Regions from separate parts of the Bradyrhizobium sp. USDA 4503 genome, predicted to be linked through region 1. Evidence: predicted binding sites of a transcription regulator. Region 1 holds the regulator's gene; each other region holds the start of a gene.

Region 1 (7,656 bases):
TTCGGCATCGGGCCGCTGATCGCAGCGAGCGCCGGCATCATCCTGCTCGGGCTGCTGCGCACGCCGCTGCGCTGGTCAGGCGCGGCGCTGTTGCTGGTGGCCTCGGTCTGGGCGCTCAAAGTGCCGCAGCCGGACGTGCTGATCTCCGGCGACGGCCGCAACGTCGCGGTGCGTGGCGGTGACGGGTGGCTGCATCTGATGCACAGCGCCAAGGATGCATTTTTGGTCAAGGAGTGGCTGGCGGCGGACGCCGACGCGCGCACCGCCACCGATGCGTCGCTCGGCGAGGGCGTCTCGTGCGATGCCGGCGGCTGCGTGACCCAGGGACCCGGCGGCGTCTTCGTCGCGCTGGCGACCCGGCCGGAGGCGCTGGCGGACGACTGCGAGCGCGCAGCCCTGATCGTGACGGCGCGGCCGGCGCCGCAGGGCTGCGCGGCATCGGTGATCGATGCCGAGCGGCTGCGCCGCCACGGCGCGCTGGTGCTGCGAAGGATCAGGGACGGCTACGCCGTCGATGCGGTCAAGCCCGGCGGGATCGACCGGCCGTGGTCGCCGGCGGTTCCCGGCGACGGCGAGAGCGAAACGACGCTGCGCGCGCCCGCCGCCGCGCCGCGGCCTGCGGTGGATGCGACGCCGGCCGAGACCGATCTGCAGGGCGATGATTAGCGAGGATTAGCCGTGGTCCGGCGAGGGGCTGCTCGGCAACTCGAACAGGCCGAGATGGTATTCGTCGGAGTCGGGGCCGGCGTCGGGCTTCTTGACGAGGGTGAAGGAAGCCTCGGGAAATTGCTCCCAGACTTTCAGGTCGTCGGCCGTTACCGTCAGCCAACCGAACCGGAACATGTAGCGGCCCGGTTCCGTGACGCGTCCAGCCTTTTGCCATGTGACCTTATCGACCACCGCGCACGTCCTCCGTGCCCGATGATGCGCCAAGGTGCCGGCCGACGCAAATCTCCTTCTGCGCCCCGGAAGCGGGAGTCCGGGGTCGCCCGAAATTGCTTAGGTCATCCGCCGCCGAACAGCTCATTCCGCGGCGACGATGCGCTCAACCCAAAAACAGGGTTGCGAATGCGGAGGGCCGCCGCTCCACAACCTTCGGCTTCTGCTCGACCGGCGGATGCAGCGCCGGCAATTGCAGCACGCTGACGCGCTGTCCCTCGACCAGCTGGGTCACCAGCACATGGCTGCCGTCGGGGAATTCGACCGCGTCATGATGCCGATCAGGCACGTCGGGCTCGACTTCGTTGAACACGCCGACGCGATAGTTCAGCGTCTTGGTCCAGATCCAGCGGCTGTCGTAGCGAACGTTCTCGGCGAAAGCGAGCTCGGTGCCCGGCAGCATGCAGACCGCGACAGTGGGATCGTTCTCCGAAGCAAAGCCGCGGGTCGACGTGCCGCGGAACGTCGTCGTGATCAGCGTCTCTCCGACAATGGCGGGGCGCGATGCCACGGCGTGCAGACTATAGTCACACATCGGATGGCTCCTCATTTCGAGGTAGCGACCCGTGCCTCTCCTTGAGGCATTAGGGCCTCTACCAGAGTGGACGATAGCGAACGAGCGTCTGCTCGTTTCTGGGCGATTGTACGACTGGTCCGAGATCGCTCCGATCACAAACACGCGACGCTGCGCGAGAGGTATCGGAGCGCATCGGGCAGGCCGTACGCTACGCTATCATGCAAGGAACGATCCGACGTGTTGCTCGTTCCCGGCCGCCGCAAGTATTTGCAGTTCAGTATTTGCGATAAAGGCCGATCAGCTTGCCCTGGATGCGGACCCGGTTCGGCGGCAGGATGCGCACTTCATAGGCGGTGTTGGCCGGCTCGAGCGCGATCGATGCGCCGCGGCGGCGGAAGCGCTTCAGGGTGGCTTCCTCCTCGTCGATCAGCGCCACCACGATGTCGCCGGTATTGGCGACGTCGTTGCGCTGGATCAGCGCCATGTCGCCGTCGAGGATGCCGGCATCGACCATCGAGTCGCCGCGCACCTCGAGCGCATAGTGCTCGCCGGCACCGAGCATGTCGGGCGGCACGCTAATGGTGTGGCTGCGGGTCTGCAGCGCCTCGATCGGCGTACCGGCGGCGATCCGGCCCATCACGGGGACCGCGACCGGACGGTTGCCGTCGTCCTCGGCAATCGGCGGCGTGCTGGCGCGCCGGCCGAGGGTGCCTTCGATGACGCTGGGCGTGAAGCCGCGGCGACCGTTGCCGCCGCCGGCCGAGAGTTCGGGCAGCTTGATGACCTCGATGGCGCGGGCGCGGTTCGGCAGGCGGCGGATGAAGCCGCGCTCCTCCAGCGCAGTGATCAGGCGGTGGATACCGGACTTCGAGCGCAGGTCGAGCGCATCCTTCATCTCGTCGAAGGAGGGCGGTACGCCGGCCTCTTTCAGACGTTCATTGATGAAACGCAGTAGTTCGTACTGTTTGCGCGTGAGCATCTCGAGTATTCCCCCGGTTGATAGCGTCGTTCGATTCCGAGACTCTTCTGGTGGGGCCTGCAGGCCGGGCCTGACCTCAGGAGCATGTGCTCAATGCACCTGCTTCCATGCAGCTTCCCGAATGTAGACACCAGTACTCGAAACAAATCATGAACGGACACTATATGTTCGATATGTGTTCCGCAACCACTTAATTTCCGGTGAACGTGTCGGGCAACGCACAATCGGCGGGGCGCGAAAACCCTATTCGGGCAGTGTCAGGATCTCGCATTCGCTGCCTTCGACGGCCGCCGCCGCGAACGGCGGGCGCACGAGAAGTGCCCGTGCCGCAGCGAGATTCCCGAGCAGCGACGAGTCCTGCTGCGTCACCGGCGTTGCGATCAGCGTGCCGTCCTCGCGCGCTTCGAGCCGTGCACGCAGATAGTCCTCGCGCTGGTCGTTGGCGGCGAGGTCGCGGCCGAGCAGGGCGCTCGCGCGGCGATGATGAATCACTTTCCGGCCGCTCAGCGCCCGAATCAACGGCACCAGGAACAGGAAGGCGCAGACATAGGACGACACCGGATTGCCCGGCAGGCCGATCACCCGCATCGCGCCGAGCCGGCCATGCATCATCGGCTTGCCGGGCCGCATCGCAATCCGCCAGAACGCCATCTCGACCCCCTCGGCTTCCAGCGACCGCTTGACGAGATCGTGGTCGCCGACCGAGGCGCCGCCTGTCGTGATGAGGACATCGGCGCCGGCCTCGCGTGCCCGGCGGATACCGGCCGTGGTCGCCTCCACCGTGTCGGCGGCAACGCCGAGGTCGACGGTCTCGGCGCCCTCGGCGCGCGCCAGCGCCCGCAGCGCGTAGCCGTTGGAATAGACGATCTGGCCGGGGCCGGGCTGCGAGCCCGGCATCACCAGCTCGTCGCCGGTCGCCAGCACCGCGACCTTCGGGCGGCGGCGCACCGCAAGTTCCGGATAGTTCATGGCGGCCGCCAGCGACAGCGCGCGGTCGGACAGGCGGCTGCCGCCGGCGAGCAGCACCTCGCCCTCACGGAAGTCGACCCCAGCCGGGCGGATGTGCCGCCCGACGCTGGCGGCCTCCGAGATCGTGATGTGGTCGCCGTCGACGGCGGTGTCTTCCTGGATGATCACAGCGTCGGCGCCATTGGGGATCACGCCGCCGGTGAAGATCCGCACCGCCTCGCCGGCGCCGACCGTCCGCTCGAACGGCCGTCCGGCGGCGACTTCGCCGATCACCTTGAGCCGGGCCTTTAGATCGGCCGCATCGGCGGCGCGCACTGCATAGCCGTCCATCGCCGACATCGGCTGCGGCGGCTGGGTGCGGAGCGCCGCGAGGTCGTGCGCAAGCGTGCGGTGGTAGGCGGCATCGAGCGCGACCATCTCCTCCGGCAGCGGTTCGGCGCCGGCGAGGACGGCGGACAGGGCATCGGCAACCGGCATCAGGGCCACGCTCAGAGCTCCTCAATTCCTAAGTTTCAATACCAAGTGCGGTCAAAGCCCTTGCCACGTCATCCGTCGATGTCACGTGGATAGCATGAAGGCCGCGCGCCCGCGCACCTTCGATATTGGCGGCTAGGTCGTCGAAAAACAGGATCTGCGACGCCGGCACGCCGATGGCTTTTACCACATGATCATAGGCCTCGGCGTCGGGTTTGCGGAAGCCGATGCTCGAGGACAGGAAGACGTTGCGGAAATGGCTGAGCAGCTCGGCGTGGGTGACCGAGAAATGCGCGACATGGGCCGGATTGGTGTTGGAGAAGGCGTAGAGCGGCATCCGCTTGGCGGCCGCCGCGAGCAGCGGGGCGATGCCCGGCATCTCGCCGGTGAAGATCGCGTTCCAGCCTTCGAGGAACTGGGCGTCCGTGATGTCGATGCCGAGCGTTTGGCGCAGCCTTTCGAAGAACGCCGTGTCGTCGATCCGGCCGATCTCGTGATGCTTGAAACTGTCGTCGACGACAAAGCGCGTGGCGAGCTCGGCAGGCACACAGCCGGCATGCTGCGCCCAGCGCGCCATCACCCTGTCAAAGTTGATGTCGAGCACGACGCGGCCGATATCGAACAGCAGCACGTCGACGGAGTTGGGAGTGAATTGCGAGGTCATTGCGTGAAACCGTGTACGAGAATTGCGGGCAGGCGGCAATGTCCTCGATTTCAGTGACCGGTGTGTGGATTGTACGTGGCGTTGCATTCATCGCGAGACTGTTCCCGCGCACACCACCGTCGTCCCGGCGAAGGCCGGGACCCATAACCACCGCATTTGATCAGGAATGGGATCGTGGCCCCAGCGTCGCGCAACAATTGAGATTTGGGGTAATGGGTCCCGGCCTTCGCCGGGACGACGGCGGGCGTCGTCGCTTGTGCGTCAAACATCCGTATTCTCGCGACATGATCTGTCCGAGCCTTGCTCTTTTCACCCTATATTTTTGCTGCGGGGCTTGGCTTGCCGCGTCGGGCAACTCAGTGGCACGCACGCACGAGCTTTCAGCGCACCAAGCGACTTGATGCTTGCCGCGGCCTGACGCCCGCGGTGGCTTGGTGCCCGCCGGACGTAGCTCTCACAGCCTGGACAGCGCCAAGCCGAGGTAACCGATCAGCGCACCGGTGCTGAGAATGATGACGACGAGCGCCTGTTCCGAGCGTGCTTGCAAGGTTTTCCGGGTCACGGCGGGGACGCTCCGTCTTTCGAGATCATGCGGTCCAACGAACAGCATCGATTTCCGTTCCGGTCCTTCCCCTGGGAACCTTCACGACCTGCCGAGTGACGCGACGGACGCGGAACAGGAACGCGGCTCGGCCGCCTATGAGGACGGCGCGATCCCCGGAACGGGGAAGGCGCGGCACATCTCGACGCTGTTCGACCTCAGTCGCTTGACGACCTCTGCATCTCCCTTCGACCGGAGGGACTCCGCAATGAGTTCGGCGATCAGGCGCATTTCGGGCTCGCCCATGCCGCGCGTGGTCGCCGCCGGCGTCCCGAGGCGAATGCCGCTCGGCTTGAGCGGCGGACGCGGATCGTCGGGAATGATCTGCTTGTTTGCGGTGATCCCGACGGCGTCGAGGATGTTCTCGGCCGTGCCGCCGTCCACGCCGACGCTGGCCACGGTATCCACGACCATCATGTGATTGTCGGTTCCGCCGGTGATCAACGACATGCCGCGTTCCATCAACGCTTCGGCCAGGACCTTCGCGTTGCGCATGACCAGTCTTGCATAGGCCTGAAAATCGGACGTCGATGCCTTCTTCAGCGTGACCGCGGTTCCGGCCACAACGTTCATATGCGGGCCTCCCTGCAGCCCCGGGAACACCGACGCGTCGATCTTGCCGGCGAACTCCCGGCGACAGAGAACGATGCCGCCGCGCGGCCCGCGAAGCGTCTTGTGCGATGTCGTCGTCATCACGTCGAAACCCGCATCGAGCGGATTGCGCAAGGCATTGCCGGCGATCAGGCCGCCGTAATGGCTGACGTCGGCCATGGTCAGTGCACCCACCTCATCGGCGATGCTCTTGAAGGACGCATAATCCAGATCGCGCGGATAAGAGCTGTAGCCGCACAGCACCAGCTTCGGGCGGACGTGCCGGGCCATGGAGCGGAGCTCATCGAAATCGATGGCGCCGCCGTTTGACGGCTGCGTCTTGTAGCGGGCGAAGTTGAAGAGCCGCCCCATGTGCGACACCGGCGCGCCATGAGTGAGGTGGCCGCCGTGTGACAGGTCCATCGCCAATATCGTATCGCCGGGCTGCAGCAGGCCGAGATACACGGCCTGGTTCATTGGCGACCCGGACAGAGGCTGAACGTTGGCATGTTCGGCGCGGAACAGCGCGCAAGCGCGCTGTCGGGCAAGGTTCTCTATCTGGTCAGTAAATTCCTGGCCGCCGTAATAGCGGCGTCCCGGATAGCCCTCGGAATACTTGTTGGTGAACACCGATCCCAGCAGCTCGAGCACCTCGGGGTAGGTGTAGTTCTCCGATGGAATCAGCTCGACGCCGTCTTGCTGGCGGCGCTCTTCGCCCTCGAGCGCAAGGGCAACTTCCGAATCGTTGAGATGGAGTTCGTTGCGGAATGACGGCATGGTCCGGGCTCCCTAAGACGCTGGATCATCAGCTGAACGGGTTGCCCAGGCGAACGGCGTTGGAACCCTTCGCGCTTCACCGTGGTCAATTCCACGTAAGCTCGCCAGTCGCGCGAGGGGCGAATGAGCCTGCGAAGCTCATCGCGAGCAGAGGCTATCCAATCTCAGGCGGGCTCGCAAGGGTTGGTCGCTGCCGCCGACGCGGGCTCAGCGTTCGCCGAGATCGAGCTGCGTCAGGATGCCTTGCCGCAGCGCGAGGCGGACCAACTCGATATCGGTGCCGACGCCGAGCTTGTCCTTGATCAGGGAATGGAGGTTCGCGACCGTCTTGGGACTGAGGTGCAGCGCCTCGGCGATCTCCTCGGTGGTGTTTTCCGCGAGCAGCATGCGCAGCACCTCGAATTCCCGCGCGGTCAGGAGGTCGGCCGCCTTGGTCTCGCCGGCAAGGTGGCTGAGCGCGAGCTCGTGGTCGATATCCGGGCTGATCGCGATCTTGCCCGACAGCGCATCCATCACGGCGTGCACCAGCGTCTCCGGCGGGCTGGTCTTGGTGACATAGCCGCTCGCGCCGGCGCGGATCGCCTGCACGGCAAAGGCCGCGCTCTGGTGCATGGTGAACACCAGGATTTTTGCGCGCCTGTCCCACTGCCGGAGGCGGCGGATGGCCTCGATGCCGCCGATGCCGGGCATCGACAGGTCCACGATGACGAGGTCGGGCCCGGTGTCCTTGTAGAGGCGGTAGGCCTCGACGCCGTCGGAGGCTTCGGCGACGACGCAGAGGCCCGGCTGCTTCTGCAGCATCGCCCGGTAGCCCTCCCGGACGACGGCGTGGTCGTCGACCAGCATGATGGTGCGCGCCGCGTGGCTCATGCCGCGCGCTCCACCGGTGCGGCCTCTCGGCTGGCCGCGACGGGAACGATGACGCGGAGCGAGGAGCCGCTGGGCTGTCCGGTCTCGAAGCTGAGCCGCCCGCCCAGCGCGGCGACCCGCTCGCGCATGCCGAGCAGGCCGAGGCCGGACCTGAGCTGGGGATCGCCTTGCGGATCGCCGGGCTGGCCGTCATCGTCGATCGCGAGCACGATCGCGCTGTCGCCGCCGCCAGGCGGCGCCTCGCGCATCTCAAGCCGCAGCATGACGCGCGTGGC
Region 2 (7,656 bases), 1.2 Mb from region 1:
GGCCTGACGCGGGCGACCGAGATCGCGATCCTCAATGCCAACTACATCGCCGCACAGCTGCAGCCGCACTTCCCGGTGCTGTACCGCAACGAGCGCGGCCGCGTTGCGCATGAGTGCATCGTCGATCCGCGGCCGCTCAAGACGACCAGCGGCGTCACCGTCGACGACATCGCGAAACGCCTGATCGACTACGGCTTCCACGCGCCGACCATGAGCTTCCCGGTGGCGGGCACGCTGATGATCGAACCGACGGAATCGGAATCGAAGTTCGAGATCGACCGGTTCTGCGACGCCATGATCGCGATCCGGGGCGAGATCGCGGAGATCGAGAAGGGCCGCTGGAAGGTCGAGGCCTCGCCGCTGCGCCACGCGCCGCACACCGTGCACGACATCGCCGACGATGCCTGGAACCGGGCCTACACCCGCGCCGAAGGCTGCTTCCCGGACGGCGTGTCACGGTCCGACAAATACTGGAGCCCGGTCGGCCGCGTCGACAACGTCTACGGCGACCGCAACCTGGTGTGCTCGTGCCCGCCGGTCGAGGATTACGCGCAGGCGGCTGAGTAAAGCGCACCATTGTTGCAGCTACGTCGTGCTGCGTCTCTGACGCGTGATTCACTCGGTGTCATTCCGGGGCTCGCGAAGCGAGAACCCGGAATCTCGATCCACGACTTCCGGATTCCGGATTCGCGACTTCGTCGCGCCCCGGAATGACGGACTGGCCCGCCCGCGGCAGGAGGAAACATGCGCGAGGAATTCTGGTTCCATTTCCCGTTCCGCGTCCGCTATTCGGAAGTCGACGCGCAGGCCGTGGTGTTCAACGCCCACTACCTCACCTATTTCGACACCGCCATCACCGAATATTTCCGCGCGCTCGGCTACGACTATCTCGGCGAGGTGGCGCGGACCGGCATCGACTTCCACACCGTGAAATCGGTCGTCGAGTACAAGGCTCCGATCCGGTTCGACGAGGACATCGAGGTCTGCGTCCGGGTCGCCAAGATCGGCCGCTCCTCGATCAATCTTGCGCTCGCGATCTTCGCCAAAGGCTCCGATGACCTGCGCGCCACCGGCGAGATCATCTGGGTCGCGACCGACCAGAAGACGCATCAATCGGTCGCGGTGACCGAGGATTTGCGGGCGCTGATCGCGAGCCGGGAAAAGGCGCTGGCGTAGAGATCAGAACGTCGCGTGCTGGCGTCGCTCGAACAAGCCTTACGGAGCGACGAGAGTGCGGCTCTCGGCGTCCCAGCGCCACAGCCGCTCATTGGTCAGTTCGGTGCCGCCCCACCAGCGATGGATCGTGTTGTACTGGCTGAAGTCGAGCTCGCGATCCGACACTTCCTGGCCGAAATCGGTGAGCGACAGCCGACTGTGCAGGAGTCGGTTGTTTCGGGCCTTCAGATCGTCGGGCGCTTCGATCTCCGCGGGGAATCCGGTCAGGACCGGTGATGGAGAATAGGCGAGCCGGTCCAGGATCAGCTCCGCTTCCTGAAAATCGAACACGCCGCGTTCCCGGTTCAGCTCGTTTGAAAGGACCTGTGGGCTTGTCTCGCCGTCGGCGACGAGATCCAGCATCCGCAGTTCGGACGCGCCGAGGCCGGTGTCTTGCCCGGGTAGCTCCTCCAGCAACGCAATCAGCGCCGCGCGGAGCTGCGGGATGGCCGACAGATCCTGCATGAGAAGGTCGAAACAGGGCTCGGGCGTCGGAGCGCGATAGGCATTCCAGGCGCGACCGGCCAATTCCAGCCGATCATCGGTCACCGCAAGTGCAGGCAATCGCCATTTCGCCAAGCTCTCGCCTCGGTACCTGCCGATCTCGACATCGGTCTGGACCAGCTTGAGCTTCGCTACGATGTGGCGGTGCGGGCGGAGCACGTCGAGCAACCAGGCCAGCACCAACTGGTCATTCGGCTGGGGATCAGCCCATAGCTCGACGCTATCGCAACGCTCGCACAACTCGACAAGCCCAATGTCCCGACCGATCGAGCCGGTCCATCTTGAACTGGCGAAGTCGAGCCAGTGCGTGTCGAAATCGACATGCTTTGCGGAACGCGGTTCCAGCAGGGTCGTGAGGTCATCCGACGAGGGCATTTTCCCCCAAACGAAGCGCGGCCTCAACCCGACGACGATGTCCGCCCTTCCCGCCTGCCTCAGGCGATAGCTCGCGAGTTCACTTGTCGCCAGGATCAGACTTGTCACGATGCTCTCCGGCTACGCGCGATGGCATCAGCACCGCAAGCTGAGGATCAACTGCTTTACAAAAGACACACAAAACCAAACGGGCGCCGAAGACGTCGGCAACTCAACGTCCTCAGCGCCCGCTTGCAGCGAAATGATTGAGACTTACTCCTCCGTCGGCTCCTCGCCCTCGGCGTCGCGTTCGGGCGTGCCGGCGAGGATCTGCTCGGAGATCAGGCCGGAGTTCTGCCGGATCGCGGCTTCGATCTTGGCGGTGATGTCGGGATTCGACTTCAGGAACGCCTTGGAATTCTCGCGACCCTGGCCGAGCCGCTGGCTGTCATAGGAGAACCAGGCGCCGGACTTCTCGACGATGCCGGCCTTGACGCCGAGGTCGAGGATCTCGCCCATCTTGGAAACGCCCTCGCCATACATGATGTCGAACTCGACCTGCTTGAAGGGCGGCGCCAGCTTGTTCTTCACCACCTTGACGCGGGTGGTGTTGCCGACGACTTCGTCGCGCTCCTTGATAGCGCCGATGCGGCGGATGTCGAGACGAACCGAGGCATAAAACTTCAGCGCGTTGCCGCCGGTGGTGGTCTCCGGCGAGCCGTACATCACACCGATCTTCATACGGATCTGGTTGATGAAGATCACCATCGTGTTCGACTTGTTGATCGAGGCGGTGAGCTTGCGCAGCGCCTGGCTCATCAGGCGGGCCTGCAGACCCGGCAGCGCATCGCCCATCTCGCCCTCGAGCTCGGCCTTCGGCACCAGAGCCGCGACCGAATCGATCACCAGCACGTCGACCGCGCCGGAGCGCACCAGCGTGTCGGCGATCTCGAGTGCCTGCTCGCCGGTGTCCGGCTGCGAGATCAAGAGCTCGTCGATGTTGACGCCGAGCTTGCGCGCATAGACCGGATCGAGCGCGTGTTCAGCGTCGATGAAGGCGCAGATGCCGCCCTTCTTCTGGCCTTCCGCCACCGTGTGCAGCGCCAGCGTGGTCTTGCCCGACGATTCCGGCCCGTAGATTTCGACGATGCGCCCCTTCGGCAGGCCGCCGACGCCGAGCGCGATATCGAGCCCGAGCGACCCCGACGACACCGTCTCGACATCCATCGAACGGTCGTTCTTGCCGAGCTTCATCACCGAGCCCTTGCCGAACTGGCGCTCGATCTGGGAGAGCGCGGCTGAGAGGGCCTTGGACTTGTCCATGGAGGATCCTTCGACGATACGCAGTGCGGTGGCGGACATTTGGGATGTGCTCCTTATGGCGGGGATTCGCTAGCGGGAAAACGGGCGACGAGATCGGGTGGAATACGTTGCTGATTGGAACCTCGTACCACGTTTGTTCTGCGTTCGCAATATGTTCTTTCGAACAGATCGGTACTGTCCGTATTTAAGTCCCCGTATCCTAGTTTGATTTTTGGGGTGTCCTTGTTCGGATTAAGCGAACGGAAACCGTAGCTTGGCCGATGTTCTCAGTAGGACTACCGAGGCACCCCACCAGATGTTCTACCCCCGTCCCGCCTTTGACCGAGATCAGGGAATTTAATCTTGAGAGAACGAACCGGGGGCAACGGAACGTGATACGATAGCATAATCACCGGCCAAGGCTTTGCCCGTAGGCGTCGGTGGCTGAGAGACCAACAGCGCTCCCGCCTGCATAGGAAGGGAGCGCGGCCATGCCGAACCATTCCACAATAGCGCACCGCGAGATGCAGCTTCGCCATCTGGAGCAAGCCGAGCGGCATATTGCCCAAGGCGAACGACACATTGCCGAGCAAGAGGGACTGATCGAGCACCTTGCCAATCACGGGCACGATCTAGCGGAAGCGAAGAAGCTTCTGGATAACTTCTACTCATGCCAGGTTTTGCACGTTCAGCACCGCGACCGAATCCGCAGAGAGCTGGGAGAGTAGAGGGCCACCTCAGTTGACGGCCTATTCTCATCTAGCGCACGATTAATTTCCTAGCGTGGCACAAACTGCACTTTGTTTTGGTGGTCATCCCGAGTTAGATTCCAATCTCACGCAGAGGTTGCGTCATGACCAGTGACCTACTTTTTAGAGCGAGCATTGTGGTGCTGGGGCTGTACCCCATTGCTATCGCTGCGATTGCAATATTCATGTGAGAAAGAGGCCGCCTCACTTGGCCGCCTCTTTCATTACAGGCCCTTCCCGTCGAATCGCTGCGACATATGACGTGAATCCGGGTCGCGTGAATGAGGTGCTGAAAGGCTCTCGAGATCGCGGCAGTCGAGAAGCGGCGCTATCTCGCAGGTCAGCTTGAACTATGAAGCCCGGCGCGAGCCGGGATTTTTCTTGGCCCAAAGAACGGCCCCAGCGAGGCGGTACACGCTGAGGCCAAGGCGGTTGGATCATCCATGAGATGACAGGCTCATCACATAAACAGGGCGCCTATGCCTACGATGAGCGCTACGAACGATATCGCCGCCAACGCCATGAAGCCGTACTCGACGCCGTCGTGGTGACTGAGCCTGAACATACAGAGAGCTTGCGCCACGGTCTTCGTGTCCGCATTAAAGTAGGCATGTCAGCGATAGCGCCCTAATTGCGGTTCCAAGCTTAACTTAAGCGAAGATTTTTGAAACGATTCCCTCGATGCCGCTTTTATTGCTCATGCAACAGGCGACCGAGGTTCATCTAGTCCGAGTGACGACCGATGACGGCGAGGTCCAAATCTGGCTCGCCGCGACCTCGCGCGAAGAAGCCGTTGACCGAGTGCTGGATGCAATCCCGGAGGGATGGGCTGTTAGCCTCATTCAGCGACAGCTGGCCGCCGATCACATCCCAATTCTCAACATGGCGGCCGGAGAAGTGCGCCGGCATCAGGTGTCCTGAAGAAACGGCCCCAGCGCGTTGGAACGAACGCTGAGGCCGCCTCACCGCGCCGCCACTGGGCAGGGACCGCTCCGAGTGTTGCGGCCCCAGCGAACTGGATTCTACATAAACAGACGGCCCCAGCACCCCGACAGGGAGGCTGAGGCCGAGGAGCGCCCGTGGGGTAGGGAAAGATTCTGGACACCCCCACCTGAAGCTAGAACCTCCATGGCGCGGAAGGGCATTTGCATAAGTGAATGAGTGTCCTGATTTCCCCAAGCGAGTGTCCCAACTAGGACAGCACCAACAGACCGGTGCCGGCCTGTTTCCATCCACAATGGCCTGCTTTGATTTTTCGAGTGGCCGGCTTGGGTTTAACCCCGTCGTAACCAAGGGTTAGCCGATGTTCTCGGTAGGACTACTGAGAAGGCCCTCAGATGTTCTGGCCCCATAATTTCCTGCGGGTCGCGATCTGTTCTCGCGGAATCTTTACTGGAACAATTGACCCGGCAGTGCCCTTATTTGGGGGCCCCCAGCCAGACAGGTAGCCCCCCGACTGCTGGAGGAAAACCCGCCTCCGGGACGGGTTGGCGGCCCCCTGTTGGGGCCGTTTAAAATTCCGTAGTTCTCCGGCCAAGAACAAAGTTCCGGCCATGCGACGCGCCTTGCGCCCGAAGTTCCCCTGATAATCAACAAGTTAACCTGACAGGCGCGACGGCGTCCGATAACGGCTGGCACAATCTGCATACTACCTTCGTATCCCTCCTGAGCCCTGGAAAAACTCCGTAGCGTTCGACGGAAGACTCGGGTTCCGCCAGCGTTCGTAACATTGGCCTGCTCCAAGCAGCGCGAATTGCGCGGCGCGGACAGGCAACATGGCTGGCGACCGTTCCGTGGCGACGCTGCCGGCGGACGAATCCTTTCCGGAATCCACAACGACGGCCCGAACGGGCGCGGCCTTTCACACGATCTTTTTACGGGTGCTGATCATTACTACAACTAATGGTTTAAATATCGACGACCGCCCTTCCTTCGCGGAACCGATACAGATGATCCACAGGGGCATCGAGTTCAGCGTCACTCAGCTGATGGCCGGCGTCTGGAAATGGCGCTTCCAGATCGGCGATCGCGTCTTCACGGGCAAGACCGAAGCAAAGCTCGATCTTCTGGCGATCCGCCGCGTGCAACTGCGGATCGATCGCGAGCTGAACAATCTGGGGCGGGAACGGACCCGCGGCAGCAATGGGGACTGAGGCACATTCTATCGTGCACGCCCCGGTGCCCTGACGCGCTGGCCTGCAGAGCTTCGGTTCTAATTAAAATTAGAACACACGAACCGGCGCCCGCTTCGCTCGAAAACGCTTCAGTCCGCGCTGGCCAGCCGCCGCATCGTGAACTCGATGTCGCCGCCGGGAAGCTCGCGCCAGCTCTCGACGGCGCTCATATAGGCCGCCTTCGGGTAGCGCTTGAGAAAGTCACGCGCCCTCACGCGGGCCTGATCGCGTGGCAGGCTGAAGGTCTCGCGCAGATAGCCGTCGTCCGGCTTTCGCCGCTCGGCCATCCGGCTGGCGAGATCGCGCGGACGAGACACCATGCCGCAACTCCGGACCAACTGACGACACCCCAATATAGGGGCGGCGGCGGGAGAATCCGAGTCTGCGGGAGACGGACGACGTCGCCCCGAATGGGCGTTACTGGCTGCGCGGCGCGGCGCTTCCCGGCTGCGCCGAGCTTCCGGTCTTGGTCTTCGGCTTGGCGGGATGGGCGGCCGCTTTCGGCGGATCGCTGCGCACGACGCCCCAGGGATCGGACGATCCCTTGGCATCGGGAATCTTGCTGAGCGAGTCCTTGTAGGCCTTGTCCCTGACCGCGTCCTGCTCCTTCTCCTCCTGGGTCCTGGTCTTGACCTCAGGCATCAGGTTGACGTTCGGCATCTGCGCATAGGCCGGCGCCGACAACAGCACCGCAACCGCAACTGCGCTCAAAACTCTCATAAGAACACTCCCTGCGTTTTCGTCGGCGGTATATCACCGCAAGAAAGCCGCCGCCAAGCGCGCCTGCTCCGGCCCCGAACACGATGCGTTTCCGCGGAATCGCATCATGTTCTCATCTCTTTGTTTGAGCATGATCTTTTTCGGAAAACCGGTTTCCACTTTTCCGGATCATGCCCCTAGAGATGGTCTGACTTGCAGGATTTCGGCGACTGCATCCAGTCGTCCCAGATCGGACCGCAGCGCGTGCAACCGCTGAGCGCAAGTCCGATCGCAATCACGCCGCCGAGCACCACCAACCTGCGGAACATGTACGCCCCCACCACTCGCGAGCAGGCGACTGGGCGCCGAAACTGGGGCATTTTCAAGCCGGGCACGGCACTTGCAGCGCAGCGCAGTGCGCGTCGGAGCGCAGCGCAGTGCGCGTCGGAGCGCGAGCACGCGTCGGACGGGCTGCCGGCGCGCACTGGTTTGACCGGGCGGCCGCGCAAATTACACTGCGCAACAAAGCAGAAAAGGAATCGATCAAATGACTTTGGCGATGAGCTGGGACGAGTGGACGCAGCACGACGGGACGGCGCTCGCGGAGCGCGTCAGGTCCGGCGAGCTGACGCCCCGTGAGCTGGCGTCGCAGGCAGCCA
Region 3 (7,656 bases), 2.5 Mb from region 1:
ACCGGGATCGCCTCGAACGGCAGGCCGGACTCTTCGAGGAACAGCGCGACCTTGTTCGGGTTCGGCGCACCATTGAAATAGAATTTGATCATGAAGGGACTCCCTTGGTTCTTGTAGCCGGCGAGATCGCGACGCGGCGGGGAAGGCCGCAGACCGGCTCCTCTTGCGCAAATTTCACGCCGCGGCGCAAGCGACGAGTTTGTGAATCAGGGTCGCGTGGCGCGCTGGTCAGCCGGCCCAGAAGAAGCCCAGGATACCCGCGACGACCAGCGCGATGCCCGCGACGTCCAGCGCGGCGGCGGAGCGGGTCGCAGCACGCAAATGGGAGACCTGCGCCGCGCGTTCTGATCCCCGCGCGTAACCATGGACGATGATCTCTTCATTGAACTCGCCATGCGCCTCGAGGGCGAGCGTCAGGCCGACGCAGACGAGCAGGATGCCGAAAATGATCAGGCCGAAGAATCCGAGCAGGCCGATCAGCAGCATCGGAAACATGCCGAGCAGGAAGACCGGCAGCAGCGGCACCAGCAGCAGTGTCTCGGATTGTCTGCGCATCGGGCGACCAGTCGAAGCGGCAAGTGGTGGGACCGAATCTAGTCCCGCCGTCGCGGCGCAACAAGGCGGGCCGCATTCAAGACGGCGTCATCTTTCCCAACGTGTCATTCCCCGGTGCGCAATTGCGCATCTGAGGGCGCCGGGAAGCGGCGAGCCCGGAATGACGAGGAAGATTAGTCGGCTTGCCTCAGCCCGCCGCCATCTCGGAGCGGATCTCGGCGCGCAGCTCGTCGATCAGCCGCAGGCCGCTCTTGGTCTCGACGTGCCAGAAGGTCCAGCCGTTGCAGGCGCCGGAGCCCTGCGCGACCGCGCCGATGCGGTGGATCGAGCCGACCTTGTCGCCGAGCATGATGGCGCCGTCGGCGCGCACCAGGGCGCCGTGGCGCTTCTTGGCGTCGACCAGCCTGGCGCCCGGCACGATCATGCCGCGTTCGATCAGTTCGGAGAACGCCACCCGCGGTGCCTCGCGCGCGGTCATGAACGGCGCCAGCGTTGCTTCCGGCAGCGGCTCGATCGCGGCGATGCGCGCCTCGGCGGCGGCGGCATAGGCCTTGTCGCGCTCGAAGCCGATATAGCTGCGGCCGAGGCGCTTGGCGACGGCGCCGGTGGTGCCGGTGCCGTTGAACGGATCGATCACGAGATCGCCGGGCTTCGAGGACGACAGCAACACGCGGGCGAGCAGCTGCTCGGGCTTCTGCGTCGGATGCACCTTCTTGCCGTCGCCGTCCTTGAGGCGCTCCTCGCCGGTGCACAGCGGGATCAGCCAGTCGGAGCGTGCCTGCACGTCCTCATTGGACGCCTTCAGCGCTTCGTAATTGAAGGTGTAGCCCTTGGCCTTCTCGTCGCGCGCGGCCCAGATCATGGTCTCGTGCGCATTGGTGAAGCGGCGGCCGCGGAAATTCGGCATCGGATTGGACTTGCGCCACACGATATCGTTCAGGAGCCAGAAGCCGAGGTCCTGCATGATCGCGCCGACGCGGAAGATGTTGTGATAGGAGCCGATCACCCACAGCGTTGCCGACGGCTTCATCACGCGGCGGCAGGCCAGCAGCCAGGCGCGGGTGAAATCGTCGTAGGCAGCGAACGACGAGAACTTGTCCCAGTCGTCGTTGACGGCATCGACATGCGACTCATCGGGGCGCTTGAGGTCGCCCTTGAGCTGCAGATTGTAGGGAGGATCCGCGAAGACCAGGTCGACCGAGCCGGCCTGAAGCTTCGACAATTCGGCCACGCAATCGCCAATGACGATGTGGCTCGATGGGGCACTCTCAAATTTAGTGCGGGGCGCCCTTGCAGACGCCCCGCGACGCGACACTACCATGACTCAAGAACTCTGACTCAGGCGACGCTGTCGGCGACGCGGGACTAAACAACCGACTGACGTCACATTGACCCGGCAAAGTAAAAATCGACTTAATTGGAAATCTTCATGCAAAAGATTGCAGCATCTTTTGCGCGGCACGTCGCGATGCCACCGGCGTTGTGCTGCAACATCAGCGCGTTCGGCGAAAAAATTTGCGGATCATCAAACCGGCACGATTCGCGCGGTAAATTTGCGCTCATTGGCAACCGTTTGCACCGCAAGGGATGCGCCTCTTCCGGACTAGGCAATTATTGCCGGGCAGGATATTGATTAACAGAATGGAAATTTTAAGTTGGAGTGTCCCGCGTCGGGTCGCCGACTGGAATGAAGGGAAACCACCATGCGCTATGATGATTTCCGCCGCAGCGACGACATCGAAGATCGTCGCGATGAAGGCGGGATGGGCGGAGGGGGCGGTGGCGGCTTCGGCGTTCCGATGGGTGGTGGCGGGCTCGGCATCGGCACCATCATCGTGCTCGGCTTGCTCGGCTATGCCTTCGGCATCGACCCGCGCATCCTGATCGGCGGCGCCGAGATTCTCACCGGCGGCGGCCAGGCGCCGACCTACCAGACCGACCGGCAGTCGTCAGGCGGCCAGGCCAAGCGCGGCGCCCCGACCGACGAGATGGGCAGCATGATCGCCGGCATCCTTGGTGAGATCGACGATCGCTGGAGCGAGATCTTCAAGGCCAGCGGGCAGACCTACACCGGTCCGAAGATCGTGCTGTTCCGCAATGCCACGAATGGCGGCCGCTGCGGCATGGCGCAGTCGGCGATGGGACCGTTCTACTGCCCGCCGGACAAGACCATCTTCCTCGACACCGGCTTCTTCCGCGAGGTCGAGACGCGCTTCCGCGGCTGCTCGGGCAACGCCTGCAAGTTCACCGCGGCCTATATCATCGCGCATGAGGCCGGCCATCACATCCAGAACCTGCTCGGCATCATTCCGCGCGTGAATCGGCTGCAGCAGCAGGCCGGCAGCAAGGCCGAGGCCAACGCGCTGCAGGTCAAGGTCGAGCTGCAGGCCGATTGCCTTTCCGGCGTCTGGGTCAACCGCGAGGAGAAGAAGCGGCCGGGCTTCCTCGAGGCCGGCGACATCGACGCCGCGCTGACCACCGCGAACGCGATCGGCGACGACACGCTGCAGCGGCAGGCGACGGGCAGGGTGGTGCCTGATTCCTTCACCCACGGCTCCGCCGCGCAGCGCAAGGAGTGGTTCATGAGGGGCTACCAGCAGGGCACCGTGCAGGCCTGCAACACGTTCGGCGGTAGCTTGTAGCCGTGTGCCGGTAGCGTCATCCCCGGATGAGCGCGAACGCGCTCACTCGGGATATGTTCGCCTGTTAGCGAGCCCCGAAGGATGACGGAGCCCGTGGCCCATCCTGAGGTGCTCGCCCAGTGATGCAAGTGCACCGCGAGGCGAGCACCTCAGGATGTCGTCAGCGGGATGGAAAGAGGTGCAAATGTCCTCACTCGACGAATCCAAATCATTCATCCCGCTCAATATCGCAGTACTGACGATTTCCGACACCCGCTCGCTGGCGGATGACAAGTCGGGCACCACGCTGGCCGACCGTCTCACCGCGGCCGGCCACAAGCTCGCGGCGCGCGAGATCGTCACCGACGATGTCGAGGCGATCAGAGCCGTGATCCGGCGCTGGATCGCCGATCCCGCTGTCGATGCCGTCATCACCACCGGCGGCACCGGCTTCACCGGCCGCGACGTGACGCCGGAGGCGGTCGAGCCATTGTTCGAGAAGCGGATGGACGGCTTTTCGATCGCCTTCCACATGCTGAGCCACGCCAAGATCGGGGCGTCGACTGTCCAGAGCCGCGCCACCGCTGGCGTTGCGGGCGCGACCTTCATCTTCTGCCTGCCCGGCTCGCCCGGCGCCTGCCGCGACGGCTGGGACGGCATTTTGGCGGCGCAACTCGACTACCGCACGCGCCCCTGCAATTTCGTCGAGATCATGCCGCGGCTGGATGAACATCTGCGCCGCCCGAAGGCGAAAGGCGCGAGCGCTTAGCCTCCCTCATTCCGGGGCGTGCGAAGCGCGAACCCGGAATCCAGAGATTGTGGCGCGAGATGCCGGGTTCGATGCTGCGCATCGCCCCGGAATGACGCCGGAGGGTAAAGAGCCCTACAACTCCAGCTCCCAGGTCTCGCCGACTAGGTCGACGCCAAAGCTGTGGTGCTTTTCTTCCTTGACCCGCTCGAAGCCGGCACGGGCGTAGATGCCGCGCGCGGCGACCAGGATGCTCTGGGTCCACAGCGTCATCTTCTTGTAACCCTTCTCGCGCGCGGCGCGGATGCATTGCTCGACCAGTGCGCGGCCGACGCCGAGCCCGCGCGCCTTTTCTTCCACCAGCAGCAGGCGCAGCTTGGCGACCCCGTCGCCGCCGTCGACCAGGAAGACCGAGCCGACCGGCTCGCCGTCGACCTCCGCGATCCAGCAATGCTCGCGCGCCGGATCGAACGATCGCAGAAACTGCGCGCAGATCTCGGCCACCAACGCCTCGTAGCTAATGTCCCAGCCATACTCCTCCGCGTAGGCTTGTCCCTGCCGCGAGACGACCCAACCCATGTCGCCGACGCGATGGCTGCGCAGCAGGAAGCCGACCGGTTTCTCGGCCGGCGGCTCCAGCGATTGCTCGATCGTGCCCATGGCGCGCACCACCGCGGCGCGACGGTCGCCGTCCATCTGCTTCAATAGCGTCCCGACCTCGCTGCGCGAGCGGCAGTCGAGATCGGCGGCAGCAGTGCGGCCCTTGGCGGTGAGGGCCACCTCGTTGACGCGCTTGTCGGCCTTCGATGGCTTCCGCGTCACGATCTGGCGCCTTTGCAGCGCCGCCAGCGTGCGGCTGACGAAGCCGGCATCGAGTTCGAGATCGCGCACCAGATCGGTTGCGGTGCAATTTTCGCGGTGCGCGAGCTCGTAGATGATCCGCGCTTCCTGCAGCGTGAATGGTGAGTGCAACAGCTTCGGCTCGATGATGCCGAGCTTGCGGGTATAGAACCGGCTGAAGCCGCGGACCGCGGCGACCTGGCTCTCGAGCGTGGTGTCATGGAAGTTTGATTTCATCAAGCATATTATTTGACGGAATCAAATAATCCGCAAGCGCTTTGTTCAGGCCACCATGATCCGGCTCCGCAGCATGGTGCGGGAGGAACGGCCGAGCCGGCGCAGCAGGCGCGCCTCGGAGCGGCGGGCATCGGGCCGGTAGCCGCCGATCCGCTCGTAATGCTCGCGCGCGATCAAAAGGCCCTGTTCGGCCGAGGGCCCGGTGATCATCCGGGCAACGAATTTGAGGCCGTCGCGCAGGCCCGGGTCGGTGTAGGGTGCGCGGGCGTAGCGGAAGATGCCGGCGCGGTCCTTGCCGCTGGCCGCCACCATCTGGATGAACTGGGGGGTTTCCTCGATCCAGCCGGCATCGAGCACGGCGCCCGGATGCAGGAACATCAGCCAGGGCGACCGCGCCTGCCGCGCGCCTGCCGCAAGCGCGGCGGCGCGCGTGCCCTCGAAGCGCAGGAAGCGGCAGCCGGCGACGTCGGCGACGCGCTCCATCACATCGCTGTGGCTGCGGTCGACCAGCAGCACTTCGCGGATGACGCCCGCGGCCGCGCCCGGCACCAGCGCCGCCAATGTTACGACCGCGGTGCGCTCGACGCCGTCGGTTGGAATGATCACGCTCAGCATGATTTTGAGGCTTCGATGGCTCAAACGGTGGAGAAACTCCGGCCGTGTTATCACCTTGTCATATTCAAAGCAGCCTGTTCGCCTGCAGAATTTTGTAGCAAGGTTTTGTGGAATTTCTCCGTTCATGTTCTTGATTTGTTCTCGTGCTGTGTTAGCTTCAAAGCATGAGCCGAGCATCCTCTCATGCCCTCAAGCACCCGCCGGTAACGGCGCCCTCCGATAACCCGGCGGGTGCACCTTCCCCTTTTCCCGAGCTTGCGGTCGCGATCGAGCGCGAGCGGCGGCGCGGCCGCGGCGCGCAGTCCAACGCCAGCGGCCGCTACGAGGCCGAGGCGCGCGTTGCCTTCGACGACGGCTGGCAGAGCCTCGAGGACCTGCCGCCATTTGCGACCAGCGTGGCGCTCGACACCTCGCGCAAGGTGATCACCCGCAACGACTCGCCCGACATCGGCTTCGACCGCTCGATCAATCCGTATCGCGGCTGTGAGCACGGCTGCGTCTATTGCTTCGCGCGGCCGACCCACGCCTATCTCGGCCTGTCGCCGGGGCTGGACTTCGAATCGAAGCTGTTCGCCAAGCCGGACGCACCCGCGCTGCTCGAGAAGGAGCTGGCGGCACCGGACTACGAGGCGCGGATGATCGCGATCGGCACCAACACCGATCCCTATCAGCCGATCGAGCGCGACCGGAAGATCATGCGCGGCATCCTCGAGGTGCTGGAGCGCGCCGGCCATCCGGTCGGCATCGTCACCAAGTCGGCGCTGGTCACCCGCGACATCGACATCCTGGTACGTATGGCCAAGCGCAATCTCGCCAAGGTCGCGCTCTCGGTGACGACGCTCGACCCGAAACTCGCCCGCACCATGGAGCCGCGCGCCTCGACCCCGCCGAAGCGGCTCGAGGCGATCAAGCGGCTCACGGATGCCGGCATCCCGACCACGGTGATGGTCGCACCCGTGATCCCGGCGCTGAACGATTCCGAGATCGAGCGCATCCTCGATGCCGCCGCACATGCCGGCGCCAGGGAGGCGAGCTATGTGCTGCTGCGGCTGCCGCTCGAGGTGCGCGATCTGTTCCGCGAATGGCTGATGGCCAACTATCCCGATCGCTACCGTCACGTCTTCACGCTGATCCGCGACATGCGCGGTGGCCGCGACTACGACTCGCAATGGGGCACGCGGATGAAGGGCACCGGCCCGATGGCCTGGATGATCGGCCGCCGCTTCGAGATCGCCTGCGAAAAGCTCGGCCTCAACAAGCGGCGGACCAAGCTGACCACCGATCACTTCGCCAAGCCGAAGCGCAGCGGGCAGCAGCTGAGCTTGTTTTAGGTGCCAGCAAAGTGATGATCGTCATTGCGAGGAGCGAAGCGACGAAGCAATCCATGCATCCGAATATGTGGAACAATGGATTGCGTCGCTTCGCTCGCAACGACGGGAAAGGTAAACATGAGTAACGCCCCGACCGCACGCTTCACCGTCCTCACGCTGGGCGTCAGTGACATGCGCGCCAGCATCGGCTTTTATGAATCGCTCGGCTTCTCCAGGAAGATGCGCGCGACCGGCGAGGAGGTCGCCTTCTTCGAGACCGGCGGCACCGTGCTCGGCCTGTTCCCGTGGCATCTGCTCGCTGCCGATGCCGGGCTGCCGGATCAGCCACGGCCTTCAGCGTTCCGCGGCGTCGCGATCGCTTGGAACTGCAACGACGCCGCCGAGGTCGATCGTGTGATGGCGTTCGCGCTGTCGAAAGGCGCCAGGCTGCTGAAACCCGCGCAGCCGACCAGCTATGGCGGCTATTGCGGTTATTTCGGCGATCCCGACGGCCACGCCTGGGAAGTGGTGCGCGCGCCGGGCTTTGAGGTTCGCGACGACCGCCGGGTGTCAATCCCCGATTAGAGCGCCGATCCCGATTAGGGTGGCGGATTGAATAACGGGGAAGGGCGCCAGGTTCCCGGTTGCGCCGCGGGCCGGGCTTGATCACGATCCCCGCATGATTCGGGACAAGTCCAATCGCAGGTCAAAGACCGCGTCGAAGAAGAAG
Region 4 (7,656 bases), 1.2 Mb from region 1:
CTCGTCGAGTGCCCCCGGCACCGGTTGCTATCAGGTCATAGCCTACGCGGTGAGTTTCCAGGGCAATACGAGCCTGGACAACAGTAAGTGTTCGTCGGATGGGGCAGCAAGGCCCAACGTTCAAACCGTGCGCCTGGTGCAGTGATGAAAAGGCTCGACCAGCGCGGGGTGGCGGCTCTCGAGTTCTGCCTCATTGCTGTGCCCCTGTTCACGCTGATCTTCGCCGTCTTTGATTTCGGACGCTACGCGATCACGATGCAGTCGCTGCGCCTGCTTGCGGATGCCGGGGCCCGGGCGAACATGATCAGCTGCTACACGCCCGCTGTGCTGGCGTCCAATTCACCATCCAGCTGTACCGGTGACTATCTGACGCTTGCGCAGAAGCAGGCCGTTGCTCCCTTCCTGTATGGCGCCAGTCTCACGCCGACGGTGACCACGACGGCAGGCGCCTCGGCGCTGACGGTGACAGCATCCCTATCGGGCTTTGCCATGATCATGCCGATCTGGGGCACGTCCCTCAACGCGCCGAGCGTGTCGACCACGATTCCCTTCTGAGCAGAACCCGATTCGGCGAGGCTGATCGGCGGCGCCGGCTTGGGCGGCCGGCGGAGCGGCTCGGCCCGTTGGGCGGCCGGGAATAGCCCGGGCGGGCTATGGAAGTGGTGCGCGCTGGCAACAACGGGGAGTTTTCTCCCGCGTTGCCGCAGCCGGGCGGACCTCTCTCCTTGCAATCGAGGCGCGTAGCGGGGGATGATCTACCAGCCGCCATTAGCGGCCTTGCGACCCGGGTGAGTACTCGGTGCGCGGGGAAATGGGAATTTTCGCGAGTAACTATTTGTAGTCGGACAGACTGTAAGCTCTACGGCGTGGTGGACGAACGGGAGTGATCGGGACGCCGAGGTCGTAGATTTACGGGGATCGTCGCGGAGACGCGGCGAAGGGGATTGGCATGATGGGAAGTCGCGTTTCGGTTGATGCGGGACTTGGGCTGGTTGCCTTGAGCGCGATGGCGTTTGGCGCTGCGATCGCCCTGTTTCATTTCTCCGATCCTGCTGCCGCCGCCGACCGGCGGGCACCGTCGTCCAGCGGCGTCTTCGTCAGCGAGATGAGCGACGTCCAGCGCGTCCGGGTGACCGTCAACAAGTCGCGCACCTTCAGGGTCGATACGGCGTTCTCGTCGATCGTCGCGGGCTCGCCCGATATCGCCGACGTGAAGTCGCTGAGCGATCACCTGATCTACGTCCAGGGCAGGAAGACCGGCACCACCAACGTCATCCTGTTCGACAGCTCGATGAAGCAGATCGGCATTCTCGATGTCGAGGTGACGCTCGATATCGGCAATTTGCAGCAGAACATCCAGTCAGGCACCGGCACACGCGGCATTCGCGTGTCCGCCTCCGAAGGGCAGGTGGTGCTGAGCGGAACGGCCACCGATGCCGTCTCCGCCGAGCGGGCGATGACGATTGCCCAGGGCAGCGTTCCCAAGGACGCCATCGTGGTCAATGCGATGAGCGTTGCGGCGCCGCAGCAGGTCATGCTCGAGGTGCGCTTCCTCGAGGTCAGCCGCGAGGCGGGACGCGATCTCGGCGTGAACCTCATGGCGGCCAACGCCAATGGGACCAATATTGCCAATTCGGGATTGGGCGGCGTCGCAGTCGCTGGCCGAACTCCCATTGGCGGTGTCAATAGTATCAATACTGTGCCCATCAGTGGTGTCAGCGCCATCCCTGGTACCAGCAGCACTCCTGTTGGTGCCAATCCTGCTGGCAGCCTTCCAGTGCTGGGAACGATCGGAACGCTTGTTGGTTCGGCTGGCGGCGTGGTTGCGCCCCCGTTCGGAAGCTTGTTGACGAGCATTCTTCGAACCAGCAATGGCAGTTCCGTGGACCTTCTGATTACCGCACTGGAAACAAAAGGGCTGGCCCGCCGGCTAGCAGAGCCGAACTTGACCACTCTTTCGGGCGATGCTGCGCGATTCCTGGCAGGTGGCGAGATCCCGGTGCCGGTCGCCTCGTCGCCGGTCCCGGGCGCACTGCCGACCGTGAGCATCGACTACAAGAAGTTCGGCGTCGAACTTGCCTTTGTGCCAACCGTGCTGTCGCGCGGAGTGATCAACCTTCGCGTCGAGCCCTCGGTCAGCGAGCTCGATTTTACCAACGCGGTGAGCATCGCCGGAACGACCATCCCGGCGCTGAGCCGCCGTGACGCACGCACCACGGTCGAGTTGCGCGACGGCCAGAGCTTTGCCATCGCCGGCCTCTTGCAGACCCGCAACCGGCAGGACGTCTCGCAATTGCCCTGGATCGGCTCGGTGCCGGTGCTCGGATCCCTGTTCAGCAGCAAGTCGTACCAGCAGCAGGAAACCGATCTCGTCATCATCGTGACGCCGCGCCTCGTCGCGCCGGCAGCGCCCGGCCAGCAACTGGCATCGCCCCTCGATTCCCGCCTGCCGGCCAATGACGTCGACTTCTTCCTCAATGGCCAGATGGAAGTCCGCAAGCGTTACGACGACTACGTGAATTCCGGCGGCGACGTGAAGGGACCCTATGGTCACATCATCGCGCCAAACGCTGTTGTTCCGGCTCCGCCACCGGCCGTCGGTGCGAACCAGCCGGTCGTGAAGACCTTGAACTAGGGGAGGCGAGAGATGACCGTCAGATACCTCGCTCTGCTCGCGCCCTTCCTGCTCGGCGGCTGCTACGGCGTTTATGGTCATGACGAGATGGACCGCTACGTGCAGCGGTCCGACACCATCACGATGAGCGCCGGCAACGCCAAGGAGGTCAACGCCGTCACCCACACGATCCATCCATGGCCGGCCTATGTCGGCGATCGCAGGATCGCCTACGACGCGCGGCGCACGGGCACTGCGATAACGCGCTATGGCACTCAGCAACGCCCGCTGGATCAGCTTCCCGACATGGGTGATCCGACCAAGGCGATGGGCCAGCCGCCGCCTGTCACCACGATTCAGAACGTCAACACGACCGGATTGGGCGCAGGGACCGGAGGATCGGTGGCCGTCGGGGTCGGCGGAGGCGGCAGGTAATATCCTTGCAGCGTCGGACAAGTGCCGGGGCAGGGATTCGGAAGGGAAATGCGACGTTAGGTTTCGGCGGACCTCGGTATTTCGGTCGTGCCGTCTGTTTTCGTAGGTAGTTTTGCGATGGATCTTCGAATGGTGCAGGGGATGCGCTGGACTTGGGGGACGGGGCGAGGATTGCATCGCCTCGCACCGGCGTTGATCTGTTGCGGCTTGGCGACCGGCCTTGGGGCCTGTGACTACACGACGCGGGAGGCTGCGATCGTCGCCCCCGTGGATCCGCCAGGCGGCGACCCCGTGCAGGAGCCGACCGACGTCAAATACTATCCCTCCGACGAACCGGTGCGGATGGGGCTCGAGCACTACAACCGCGGCAATTACGGAATCTCGCAGCGCTATTTCAAGGAAGCTGTCGAGAAGGCGCCGAAGGACGTGACGGCCTGGGTCGGCCTCGCGGCGAGCTATGACAAGTTGCGCCGCTTCGATCTTGCCGATCAGGCCTATGCGCAGGCGATCCGGCTTGGCGGCGAGACCGTCCAGATCCTCAACGATCAGGGCTATTCCCTCATGCTGCGCGGCAATCTGAACGGCGCGCGGCGGAAGTTCGAGAAGGCGTATTCGCTCGATCCGGGCAACCCCGTCATCGCCAACAACCTCGAGCTTCTCAACGGTAGCCGGAAGTTCATCGAGCGGCCGCCGAACAATCAGCCGTAGGTTGACAGCGGTTCACGAGCCTCTGCACGATTTCTTAGGGGTATAATAATACCAAATTTTGCCCGACGCGTCGAGTTGCCGGGTCCGCCGGCTCCTTTGCATGGGGTTGTTTTCGATATTTTGGCAGCTCGCCCCTGCGACTTGACCTCGCCACGATCTAGTTCGGCATCAGCACGACATCGATGCGGCGGCTGTTTCGTGTGCTGATGACGATGGCGCCGTTGCGGGTGGCGAATCTCGCACCGAGAAGCCGCGGCACTTTTTCCGTCAACGACGACGGCAGCGGAATCATTCCGCCGGTGACGGGATCGCCGACGTTGATCGGCGCGACTGCTGCGCCGGCCGAAGGCGCTGCCTTGATGTACTCCCTGATCAACTGAATCTCTTCACGCGAGAGGCTGAGCGCGGCCTGTTCGCCTGCGCCGTCAGCCAGCTTCTTTTCCGCCTCGGCCCTGTCTTGCGCATCTTGCTGCTGGGCGGCATCGCGTCTTGCGACTTCGACCTGTTCGAGTCTGGTGAGGCGTTCCCTCAGCGGCGCGATCTCCCGCCGCAACGCGGCAATGTCCGACTTCAGCGAAGAGAGCTGACCAAGTGCAATCGCGGCGGCAACGCAAGCGACGACCGAGATCAGGCTGAGGCACGCCACCGCCAGCCCCGTCAATCCGCCTCGACGATCGGCACGACGATCCCCGACATCCTCCGCGGATCGCCGTTGCCGCGCGGCGGCGAATTTCGGCTTGATCGTGCCGAGGAAGCTGACCAGACCGGACAGCCGCGCAGCCACCACGCGGTTCGCCTCTTGAAAGGCGCCGAGTGCAGGCGCAGCGACGACCGGAGAGTGCGCCGAGGGGATGCCGGGAGCGGTAGCCGAACGGCCCGCGCCGGATGGCTGGCGGTCGTCGTGGTCCTCGCGCGTCATACCGGGGAGCTCGAGATCAACGTCGTCGGGGCGGTCGATCGCAGTATCCGCAACGTAATGGCGCGTGTCGGCCGTAGCGGCGTCCAATCGCTCCGCTTCCTGTCGATCGGGTCCTTGTTCGATTCGGGCGGTTTCAAGCGAGCGCCACAGCGAGAGTCCCGAATCGGTGATCTGCAGGCCCGCGTCGTTGATCGATGCCCATCCCGATTGGAAGACGTCGGCGTCGCCAAGCTCGGACGGCCGCTTCGACTGCGTGGCTTCATCGCCGGCCGCGATCATGCGCTTGACCTCGCGGCTTACCTCGTCGATCGCGATCCGCTGGCCGGGCCTTGCGGCCAGCACACTCAAGATCGCCAGATTGAACCTCATGCGGCGCCTCGCGATGCTCCTCAACCGGCCGTGCCGCCGTTCCGCTCCCGTGCAGGCGACGTGCGAGCCTCAGCGGGGTCGAAGCGGATCAATCATGCCGGCACGGACGTCGGTCAGTCAGGGAGTCAAGCAAGTGTACCGGCTCGCCAAGGGGCAAACAATCCGGCACCAGACCTACGACAGATGGATAAGTCGGCCCGCAAACGACACGCGTCGGGATCGCGTTCGTTGCGCGCCTCAGAGAAACTCGCGAAGCCTGGAAAGCTCGATCACATGCTCGGGTGACAGCACGTCGGGAACGAGGGGAGGCTGCGACTTGGTCCGGATCTCGTAAAGATGTCGCGTCTTCTCGGGCTTGCCCATGAAATCCCGAATGCATTGGTCGAGCGTTCCATTGACGACCATATAGGGCGCGCGATCCTCTCGCCTCGAGTTGTTGAGAGAAGGCCATTTGTAAAGGTGGGCCGCAGCTTGGAAGTCCACCTGATGGGATTGGTCGGTCATTGCAAAATATCTACCCGAAAAGCCCTGCGCGGCAAAGTCAGCCGGCTGATGAGTGAGCCGGTGCGGCAATACGCGCAAAGCTGCGTGCGGTCGTGCATCGCAGAGGCCGCCGTCATGCTCTCGAACGATCCGCCGATGTGCCTTGCGTCGATGCCTCGCAGCAACTCCCACTTCGATCTCCCGCTGCCGAGATCGGGGGCGATGGGCGAGGCCGGCTGAAGGAGAGCCGGCAGACTCCCTCGCGCGGCGCGCGCAGTGGCAGCGCGCGTTGACGAAGCTGGCTCGTTCGCTGCGCCAGCGGCCGTGACGACGCGTGCTGGATTGACTCGATTCCAAAATGTTCCTATTTTGTTCTATTGCTAGTTTCCACGTCCGGAGACGGGCGGCTTCGGTCGGGTCAGGGATGAGCGGGTCGAGATGGCAGCCGCAGCCACCATCCTTCATGCGGACCTGGATGCATTTTACGCATCGGTCGAGCAGCTGCTCGAGCCGTCGCTGCGCGGCAAGCCGATCGCCGTCGGGGGCGGGGTTGTGCTGGCGGCGTCCTATGAGGCCAAGGCCTTCGGAGTGCATGGCGGCATGTCGGGGCGGGAAGCGCGCCAACTGTGCCCGCAACTGGTTTTCGTCGGCGGCCATTTCAGCGATTACCAGCGGCTGGGTGACGCGGCCATCAAGGTGATCGGCGACTTCACGCCGCTGGTCGAGCGAATTTCGATCGACGAGGCGTTTGCGGACGTTGCCGGCTGCACTCACCTGTTCGGAACGCCTGCCGAAATAGCCGCGTCGATCCGGTGGCGCGTACGCAGCGAGCTCGGCCTTCCGATCTCGGTCGGCGTCGCCCGCACCAAGCATCTGGCGAAGATCGCCTCGCAGGTCGCGAAGCCCGACGGACTCGTCGTCGTCGATCCCGACGCCGAGCTGAGCTTCCTTCACGAATTGCCGGTTGAGTTGATGTGGGGAGTAGGGCCGGTCACCAGGACCCGGTTGGACGCGATCGGCGTCGCGACGATCGGTCAGCTCGCCAAATTGTCGGAACGGTCGCTGACGCACTTGCTCGGTCCGGCAGCGGGCGAGAAACTCGCCGCGCTGGCCTGGAATCGCGATCCGCGACAGCTCAAGCCACACCGGCGCGCGCGATCGGCAGGAGCACAATCTGCACTTGGCCGAAAGCCTGCGATCGAGCAAGTCATCCGGCCTACGCTGCTTCATCTCGCCGACCGCGTCGCCACGCGGCTTCGGGCGAAGTCACGGCCTGGACGAACCGTGACGGTGCGCGTCCGCTTCGCCGACCTGAAGTCGGTGACGCGCTCGATGACGCTCGATGCGCCGGTGTGCACGACCATCGTCCTGGCGCGGTTCGCCGAGAATCTGGTGCGCGCTGCTCTTGCCGACCATCCCGGCGAGAAGATCATCTCGCTGCTGGCGATCTCGATTTCGCATCTCGAGGAGCATTGGGATCTTGCACTGGAGCTTCCACTCGGACTGGAGGACGAAGCGCTTCGGCCTGGAAGTCCGACAGGGATGGCCCGCTGGGCGGCGGACCGTGCGATCGACAAGATCCGCGATCGCTTTGGCTGGGAGGCGATCGGATATGGTTCAGCGGCGCTGGAGGCGGTTCATTCGGTGCCCGACGCGTTTCGCAAGCTTGCCGAGAGAGAGCTCTAGCGTTCGCCGGTTCACGTATCTGTCACTGCATTAAGAAAAGGCAATTTGGAATCGCGCGCTTGTGAGTGGCGACCCTGTACGGCCGGCTTATTTTGAGCCCGCGGAGGGACAGCCATGAAGCACAGCGCCGAACTGATCCAGACGATGCGCGATGCGTTGGATGCGGTCATGGCAAGCGTACCGGCGGATCAATCCGTGTTCGGTCTCAAGGCCGCTGTTGCGGAATGCATTCTGCGAGCCGCAGCTCACGGCCAGACATCGTTCGACGGGCTCGTGACGTCGGCATCCGATCAGCTTCAGTCGATCATCTCGATGCTGACCTAGGCGATCGGGATGCGCGCGACCGTCGCGTTCACCTCGCCGCGCGGTGCGCTGATGATGCAATCGCTCGGGCCGACGGTTCTCTCAGGGCAGCGATACGACCCGTAGATTGTTGGTTGTT

What was found. Region 1 encodes LexA, which represses DNA repair genes until DNA is damaged. Its sites were predicted from a motif close to TGTTCNNNNTGTGTTCNG; they were not measured.
Region 2: the regulator LexA is predicted to act here: its motif matches at 3,538-3,555, upstream of recA (recombinase RecA).
Region 3: the regulator LexA is predicted to act here: its motif matches at 5,742-5,759, upstream of ACVMIH_RS19770 (PA0069 family radical SAM protein).
Region 4: the regulator LexA is predicted to act here: its motif matches at 5,888-5,905, upstream of dinB (DNA polymerase IV).

What each region holds. Positions count from the first base shown of each region.
Region 1 covers NZ_JBSRXS010000001.1:1,598,780-1,606,435, reverse strand. Annotated here, with positions in the region: gene ACVMIH_RS07720 (ComEC/Rec2 family competence protein) at 1-666, shown strand, start outside; gene ACVMIH_RS07715 (hypothetical protein) at 673-900, opposite strand; gene ACVMIH_RS07710 (hypothetical protein) at 1,046-1,474, opposite strand; gene lexA (transcriptional repressor LexA) at 1,731-2,435, opposite strand; gene ACVMIH_RS07700 (molybdopterin molybdotransferase MoeA) at 2,679-3,890, opposite strand; gene ACVMIH_RS07695 (HAD family hydrolase) at 3,910-4,542, opposite strand; gene ACVMIH_RS07690 (hypothetical protein) at 4,997-5,152, opposite strand; gene ACVMIH_RS07685 (serine hydroxymethyltransferase) at 5,240-6,511, opposite strand; ZMP/ZTP riboswitch at 6,548-6,633, opposite strand; gene ACVMIH_RS07680 (response regulator) at 6,719-7,381, opposite strand; gene ACVMIH_RS07675 (sensor histidine kinase) at 7,378-7,656, opposite strand, start outside.
Region 2 covers NZ_JBSRXS010000001.1:2,838,259-2,845,914, forward strand. Annotated here, with positions in the region: gene gcvP (aminomethyl-transferring glycine dehydrogenase) at 1-567, shown strand, start outside; gene ACVMIH_RS13915 (acyl-CoA thioesterase) at 745-1,176, shown strand; gene ACVMIH_RS13920 (hypothetical protein) at 1,216-2,202, opposite strand; gene recA (recombinase RecA) at 2,347-3,435, opposite strand; gene ACVMIH_RS13930 (hypothetical protein) at 3,867-4,103, shown strand; gene ACVMIH_RS13935 (hypothetical protein) at 4,806-5,045, shown strand; gene ACVMIH_RS13940 (hypothetical protein) at 6,074-6,277, shown strand; gene ACVMIH_RS13945 (hypothetical protein) at 6,388-6,618, opposite strand; gene ACVMIH_RS13950 (hypothetical protein) at 6,716-7,018, opposite strand; gene ACVMIH_RS13955 (hypothetical protein) at 7,195-7,326, opposite strand; gene ACVMIH_RS13960 (amidase) at 7,545-7,656, shown strand, end outside.
Region 3 covers NZ_JBSRXS010000001.1:4,068,137-4,075,792, reverse strand. Annotated here, with positions in the region: gene ACVMIH_RS19810 (glutathione S-transferase family protein) at 1-92, opposite strand, end outside; gene ACVMIH_RS19805 (hypothetical protein) at 229-555, opposite strand; gene ACVMIH_RS19800 (site-specific DNA-methyltransferase) at 743-1,876, opposite strand; gene ACVMIH_RS19795 (hypothetical protein) at 1,985-2,188, shown strand; gene ypfJ (KPN_02809 family neutral zinc metallopeptidase) at 2,259-3,197, shown strand; gene moaB (molybdenum cofactor biosynthesis protein B) at 3,382-3,945, shown strand; gene ACVMIH_RS19780 (bifunctional helix-turn-helix transcriptional regulator/GNAT family N-acetyltransferase) at 4,060-5,001, opposite strand; gene ACVMIH_RS19775 (glycosyl transferase) at 5,047-5,616, opposite strand; gene ACVMIH_RS19770 (PA0069 family radical SAM protein) at 5,781-6,947, shown strand; gene ACVMIH_RS19765 (VOC family protein) at 7,065-7,511, shown strand; gene ACVMIH_RS19760 (ribonuclease HII) at 7,606-7,656, shown strand, end outside.
Region 4 covers NZ_JBSRXS010000001.1:405,669-413,324, forward strand. Annotated here, with positions in the region: gene ACVMIH_RS01850 (pilus assembly protein TadG-related protein) at 1-145, shown strand, start outside; gene ACVMIH_RS01855 (TadE/TadG family type IV pilus assembly protein) at 145-555, shown strand; gene ACVMIH_RS01860 (type II and III secretion system protein family protein) at 950-2,635, shown strand; gene ACVMIH_RS01865 (hypothetical protein) at 2,648-3,049, shown strand; gene ACVMIH_RS01870 (tetratricopeptide repeat protein) at 3,221-3,757, shown strand; gene ACVMIH_RS01875 (hypothetical protein) at 3,915-4,955, opposite strand; gene ACVMIH_RS01880 (hypothetical protein) at 5,382-5,768, shown strand; gene dinB (DNA polymerase IV) at 5,967-7,214, shown strand; gene ACVMIH_RS01890 (hypothetical protein) at 7,329-7,538, shown strand; gene pyk (pyruvate kinase) at 7,620-7,656, opposite strand, start outside.